2 regions of the Streptomyces sp. NPDC051567 genome follow, and region 1 is predicted to be linked to the other one. Evidence: predicted binding sites of a transcription regulator. Region 1 holds the regulator's gene; the other holds the start of a gene.
What was found. The regulator HspR, encoded in region 1, represses chaperone genes until heat shock. The targets are predictions, from matches to a motif close to TTGAGNNNNNNNNNCTCAA.

Region 1 (3,406 bases):
GGAGCTGCTCCCGACCCTGGACGACGTCGGCCGGGCGCGCGAGCACGGCGAACTGGTCGGCGGCTTCAAGTCGGTGGCGGAATCGCTGGAGACGGTCGTCGCCAAGATGGGCCTCCAGCAGTTCGGCAAGGAGGGCGAGCCCTTCGACCCGACGATCCACGAGGCCCTGATGCACTCGTACGCGCCGGACGTCACCGAGACGACCTGTGTGGCGATCCTGCAGCCGGGGTACCGGATCGGCGAGCGGACCATCCGCCCCGCGCGGGTCGCGGTGGCCGAGCCCCAGCCGGGCACGGCCGCCAAGTCCGAGTCCGCGGACGGCGAGGCCCCGTCGGACAAGGACGCGGATGCCCCCGACAAGGGCTGACGCACCTCACGTGACGGCACGGAAGGAGGGACACCGGGGATGAGCACGAAGGACTTCGTGGAGAAGGACTACTACAAGGTCCTCGGTGTCCCGAAGGACGCCACCGAGGCCGAGATCAAGAAGGCGTACCGGAAGCTCGCCCGCGAGTTCCACCCGGACGCCAACAAGGGCGACACCTCGGCCGAGGAGCGGTTCAAGGAGATCTCCGAGGCGAACGACATCCTCGGTGACGCCAAGAAGCGCAAGGAGTACGACGAGGCCCGCGCCCTGTTCGGCAACGGAGGATTCCGTGCCGGGCCGGGCGGGGGCGGCGGCGGCTCCTTCAACTTCGACCTGGGCGACCTCTTCGGCGGCGCCCAGCAGGGCGGCGGCCAGGCCGGCGGCTTCGGCGGCGGCCTGGGCGACGTCTTCGGCGGCCTGTTCAACCGCGGCGCCGGTCCCGGCGCCGGTCAGGGGACCCGGGTCCAGCCGCGCCGGGGCCAGGACATCGAGTCGGAGGTCACCCTCTCCTTCACGGAGGCGGTGGACGGGGCCACGGTCCCGCTCCGGATGTCCTCCCAGGCACCCTGCAAGGCGTGCGCGGGCACCGGCGACAAGAACGGCACCCCGCGCGTCTGCCCGACCTGTGTCGGCACCGGCCAGGTCTCGCGGGGCAGCGGCGGCGGATTCTCGCTGACCGACCCCTGCGCGGACTGCAAGGGCCGCGGCCTGATCGCCGAGACCCCCTGCGACGTCTGCAAGGGCAGCGGCCGGGCCCGCAGCTCCCGCACCATGCAGGTGCGCATCCCGCCGGGCGTCTCGGACGGGCAGCGCATCCGGCTGCGCGGCAAGGGCGCCCCGGGCGAGCGCGGCGGCCCCGCCGGTGACCTCTACGTCGTCGTGCACGTCGACAGCCACCCGGTCTTCGGCCGCAAGGACGACAACCTGACGGTGACCGTGCCGGTGACCTTCGCGGAGGCGGCCCTCGGCGCCGACATCAGGGTCCCGACCCTGGCCGGCCCGTCGGTGACGCTGAAACTTCCGCCGGGCACCCCGGGCGGGCGGACGATGCGGGCCCGCGGCAAGGGTGCGGTCCGCAAGGACGGCACCCGTGGCGACCTGCTGGTGACGGTGGAGATCGCCGTCCCGGCGGAGCTGTCCGACAAGGCCCGGGAAGCACTGGAGACCTACCGCGACGCCACGGCGTCCGAGGACCCGCGCGCCACGTTGTTCGAGTCCGCGAAGGGAGCCTGACGATGGACGGCCGCCGCAAGCAGCCCCGTTTCGGCAACGGGGCGTACCAGCTCACCGACGAGACCCCGGTCTACGTGATCTCGGTGGCCGCCCAGCTCTCCGGTCTGCACCCGCAGACGCTGCGCCAGTACGACCGTCTCGGCCTGGTCTCCCCGGACCGTACGGCCGGGCGCGGCCGGCGCTACTCGGCCCGTGACATCGAGCTGCTCCGCGCGGTGCAGGCGCTCTCCCAGGACGAGGGCATCAACCTGGCGGGCATCAAGCGGATCATCGAGCTGGAGAACCAGGTCGCCGCGCTCCAGCAGCGCGTGGCCGAGCTCTCGGCGGCGGTGGACGGCGCGGCGGCCACGCTCCAGGCCCGCGAGGCCCAGGTGCACGCCTCGTACCGGCGCGACCTGGTCCCGTACCAGCCGCCGCGTCCGGGCAACGCCCTGGTCGTCTGGCGCCCCAAGCGCCCGATGGACTGAACCCCGCCCGCCTCGCACCACCCGGGTACCACCCGCGCACCCGTCGGTCCCCGTCGCTCCGGCGACGGGGACCGACTGCGTGGGGCGGGTCGGGCCGGTTCGCCGCGCGGCTGGGCCGGTCAGCCGGGGGGCGGCGCGGTCAGTGTGCTGCGCGGTCAGTGTGCGGGCCGGATGGGGGCCGGGTGGGGGCCGCTTCGTCTTCACGCCGAGGGAGGTCCCGCTGAACAGCACGGAGCCGTTGCTCGGGAACGACCCGGCCCTGATGGGGCTGCCCGCGCTGCTGGGGTAGGTCTGCGCCCTCGGGTCGGTACATGGGTTGATCGGCGTGGTGAAGGTCGCAATGTCCGGCCCGCTGCCCGTCAGAGAGAAGCTGGAGCAGCGGCGCGGAAGACGTACAGCCGTTGGCCGCCGCGTCGACCGAGAAGCTGATGTACCGGTTCGTCATCGTCAGTGGAATTGGTTTCACGGTCTGGAACTCGACCTTGTTCGTACCCGGGTTCGCGCCGTCCGTGTAAGCGGAGACCGCATGGTTGACCGTGGGATCGGCCGCCCCGTTCACCTTGTTCTCGAAGTTCTCGGCGTAGACGACGGTCGGCGCCTGGGGTACGCCGGGCGTGCCCGGGGTCGCCGTGTGCGCGGTCGGCGCGGCGATGTTCATCGCCGTCGCCGTCGCCGTCGCCTGCGCTCCCAGCATCGCAGCGGTGACAGCCGGCGCACGCACGCGCAGACCACCGGAGTAACCACGCATCTATGCGTGCTCCAATCGTGCAGTATCAACTTGTTCAGCCGAATTGCCCCGGCCATTAGCAAAAGGGAGTTAATGCAGACAAACGCCTGGGTTCCGTCCACCACGCGGTCCCGGTGCGCGAAACACCCGGACGCACGGGGTACGGACAGGCGGCCGGGGCGCCGGAGAAGCTGCTCGCGCGAGGGTACGGTTTCAGCCATTCGGTGGCACCCGGGCAGGGCCCGCGCACCCGCGCCGCCGGGCCCGCGCACCCGCGCCGCCGGGCCCGCGCACCCGCGCCGCCGGGCCCGCGCACCAGGGCGGTCCGGCTCGCGCGCCCACCCGTACAGGACCCGTACAGGGCCGTACGGACACCCCTACGGGCCCGCGCACCCACCCGTACGGGACCCGGTTTCCTGACTCTGGGTCAGAAACGCAGCTCCCCGTCCGGGTCGGACCGGGGTTCCAGGGCCGGGCCCGAGACGCGGCCCAGGATGCCCGACTGGGCGATGAGGTAGCCGAGCTGGGCGCGGCTGCCGCTGCCGAGGGCGGTGGCCAGCTTGGCGATGTGGGCGCGGCAGGTGCGTACGTTCATCCCCAGCCGGCGCGCGA
Region 2 (3,406 bases), on a different contig from region 1:
CCGGTGAGGGTCAGACCGGCCGCGCCGGTCTCCGGGTCGGCCAGTGACGCCTCGACGAAGAGGACGTCGCCGCCCGCGCCGGTCACCGCGAGGCCGGTGGCCACGCCGGGCACGGCGGTGCGCCGCTCGGCCGGGTCCTGCGCGGACTCCGGGACGTGGTGCGGGCGGCCGATCAGGGGCCGCAGCTCCTCGGCGCCGATCCGCACCGGCAGCTCGCGGCGCCCCAGCTCGTGTTCCGAGGCCACCTTGCGCAGCAGCCGCGCCAGGGAGCGTTCCAGGGTGCGCACGCCCGCCTCGCGGGTGTACTCCCCGGCCAGCGCGCGCAGCGCGTCCTCGGTCAGGGTCACCTCCTCGGCGGCGAGCCCGGCGCGCTCCAGCTGGCGCGGGAGCAGGTGGTCGCGGGCGATGACCACCTTCTCGTCCTCGGTGTACCCGTCGAGGCGGACGATCTCCATCCGGTCGGCCAGGGCCTCGGGGATCGCCTCCAGGACGTTGGCGGTGGCCAGGAACACCACGTCGCTCAGGTCCAGCTCGACCTCCAGGTAGTGGTCCCGGAAGGTGTGGTTCTGCGCCGGGTCCAGGACCTCCAGCAGCGCGGCGGCCGGGTCGCCCCGGTAGTCGGAGCCCACCTTGTCGATCTCGTCGAGGAGGACGACCGGGTTCATGGACCCGGCCTCCTTGATGGCCCGCACGATCCGTCCCGGCAGGGCGCCGACGTAGGTCCGCCGGTGTCCGCGCACCTCCGCCTCGTCCCGTACGCCGCCCAGCGCGACCCGGACGAACGTGCGGCCCATGGCGTGCGCCACCGATTCGCCGAGCGAGGTCTTGCCGACCCCGGGGGGCCCGACGAGCGCGAGCACGGCGCCGCCGCGCCGGCCGCCGATGACGCCCAGGCCGCGCTCGGAGCGCCGCTTGCGCACGGCCAGGTACTCGGTGATGCGGTCCTTCACATCGGCCAGGCCCGCGTGCTCGGCGTCCAGGACCGCGCGGGCGCCCCGGATGTCGTAGCGGTCCTCGGTCCGCTCGTTCCAGGGCAGTTCCAGGACGGTGTCCAGCCAGGTCCTGATCCAGGAGCCCTCGGGGCTCTGGTCGCTGGACCGCTCCAGCTTCTCGACCTCCTTGAGCGCGGCCTCCCTCACCTTCTGGGGGAGGTCCGCGGCCTCGACCCGGGCCCGGTAGTCGTCGGACTCCTCGCCCTCCCGCTCGCCGCCCAGCTCGCGCAGCTCCTTGCGGACCGCCTCCAGCTGCCTGCGCAGCAGGAACTCGCGCTGCTGCTTGTCGACGCCGTCCTGGACGTCCTTGGCGATGGACTCGGCCACGTCCTGCTCGGCGAGGTGCTCGCCGAGCCACTTCACGGCGAGCCGGAGCCGGGCCACGGGATCGCCGGTCTCCAGCAGCTCGACCTTCTGCGCCACCGTCAGGAACGGCGAGTAGCCGGAGTTGTCGGCCAGCGCCGACACCCCGTCGATCTGCTGGACCCGGTCCACGACCTGCCAGGCGCCGCGCTTGCGGAGCCAGCTCGTGGCGAGCGCCTTGTACTCCTTGACCAGCTCGGCGACGGCGCCGGGCAGCGGCTCCGGGTCCGCTTCCTCCACGGCCACGCCCTCGACCCAGAGCGCCGCCCCCGGCCCGGTGGTCCCGGCCCCGATCCGGACCCGCTCCCGGCCCCGGATCAGCGCGCCCGGGTCGCCGTCGGAGAGCCGCCCCACCTGTTCGACGGTTCCCAGCACCCCGGTGGCGGCGTACTTCCCGTCGATCCTCGGCACCAGCAGCACCCGGGGCTTGCCTCCCCCGGCCGCCTCCGGGAGCTCCCCGCCCCCGGCCGCCGCCTGCGCCGCCTCGACGGCCCCGCGCACCTCCGCGTGGGACAGGTCGAGCGGGACGACCATCCCCGGCAGCACGACCTCGTCGTCAAGCGGCAGCACAGGCAGGGTGAGCGTTACGGACGTCGAAGCCATGATCTTCCCTCCGGCAGTGAAGTTGAGCTATGCCGACTCAATGCATGTGCGCCGCCCAATGTTCCCCGACCCACGTTCGCCGGGGGCGAACGCGTGGATCACCCCCCACTCCGCGGGCCCGCCCGCCACGGGCCGGGTGGGCCCGCGGGGTGGGGGGTGCGCGGATAAAATGGGCCGATCAGCTGGTCCTGACCGGGAGGACCGGTGTCCGACGGAAAGATGTCCATGACTGCGCTCTCGATCGCCAAGACCCACGGCTCCCGCAACGACATCCTGGTCGTCGACGGCGCTCCGGACGATCACTTCGCCCCCGCCGACCTGACCCGCGCCGTCATCAGGCTGTGCGACCGGCGGAGCGGTCTGGGGTCGGACGGGGTCTACTTCGTCGCCGACGGCCACGACGGCACCGCCCGCGCCTGGTTCTTCAACCCCGACGGTTCGGCCGCGCTGCTCTGCGGCAACGGGATGCGCGGCGTGGGCCGGATCCTCCTCGACCGCCACCAGGCCGGGTCCGTCGTCGTGCACACCGGGCCGTACAGCTTCACCGTCCAGGACGCCGGGACCACCGCGCACGGGGTGCGGCAGGTCTCCGTCGAGCTGCCCGCCGTCGACTTCACCCCCGCCGACCCGATCGTGGCCGGTGTGGCCTGGCCCTTCGTGGACCAGCCGCTGCCCACCTTCCACCCCGCCCGGCGGGTCTCGGCGCTCGCGGTGCCCAACTCGCACCTGATCAGCGTGGTCGACGCCTACGAGGAGGCCGAGCTGGTCGAGACCGGGCGCCGGGTCGCCGACAGCCCCGCCGCCTTCCCGATCGGGGCCAACCTCTCCTTCGTGCTGCCCCTGGCGGATGCCGAGGTCTTCGTCCACACCTACGAGCGCGGCGCGGGCCTGACCCCCTCCTGCGGCTCCGGCATCGCGGCCTCCCGCGCGGTCCTGTCGCGCCTGGGCCTGGCCGCCCCGGAGCAGCCGGTCCTGGTCCGCAACCCCGGCGGGACCGCCCGTAGCTGGCTTCAGCCGGTCGGCGACGCGTGGCAGCCGGTCCTGGAGGGCAACGCCACCGTCGTCTACCGCACGGAGATCGACCCGGCGGCCCTGCTGACCGGGGGCGCGCCCCTCGTCGGCGGCGAGCCGGACAAGGCCGAGACGGACGCGTTCGCCCTGCTGAGCGACGAGAACCTGGCGGCGCTGCGGGCGGCGGGGGTCCACCCGTCCGGGGTCCAGGCGCACTGACCGGGGCGGTCCCGGGCGGCGCGCCGCAGGGCCGTGCGGCTGACACCGGGCTCCGGGTGCTGTCCGTACGGCCGGGGGCGCTCCACACTCGGGGGTCCGGGCCGGTTCTCCGGGCCGGTTCCCTGCGGAGGTGGAGTGTGCGGACGGCGAGAGCGGTACGCGGTGCACGACGACGACGGCGGGCGCCGGGCGTGCGGAGCCCCCGGGCGGCCCTGGTG

Region 2: the regulator HspR is predicted to act here: its motif matches at 1,981-1,999, upstream of lon (endopeptidase La).

The regions. Positions count from the first base shown of each region.
Region 1 is NZ_JBITDK010000001.1:95,646-99,051, reverse strand. Features, by position in the region: gene grpE (nucleotide exchange factor GrpE) at 1-367, shown strand, start outside; gene dnaJ (molecular chaperone DnaJ) at 407-1,600, shown strand; gene ACIA5F_RS00400 (heat shock protein transcriptional repressor HspR) at 1,603-2,067, shown strand; gene ACIA5F_RS00395 (hypothetical protein) at 2,207-2,815, opposite strand; gene ACIA5F_RS00390 (helix-turn-helix transcriptional regulator) at 3,222-3,406, opposite strand, start outside.
Region 2 is NZ_JBITDK010000002.1:84,441-87,846, forward strand. Features, by position in the region: gene lon (endopeptidase La) at 1-1,958, opposite strand, end outside; gene dapF (diaminopimelate epimerase) at 2,184-3,188, shown strand; gene ACIA5F_RS02545 (hypothetical protein) at 3,380-3,406, shown strand, end outside.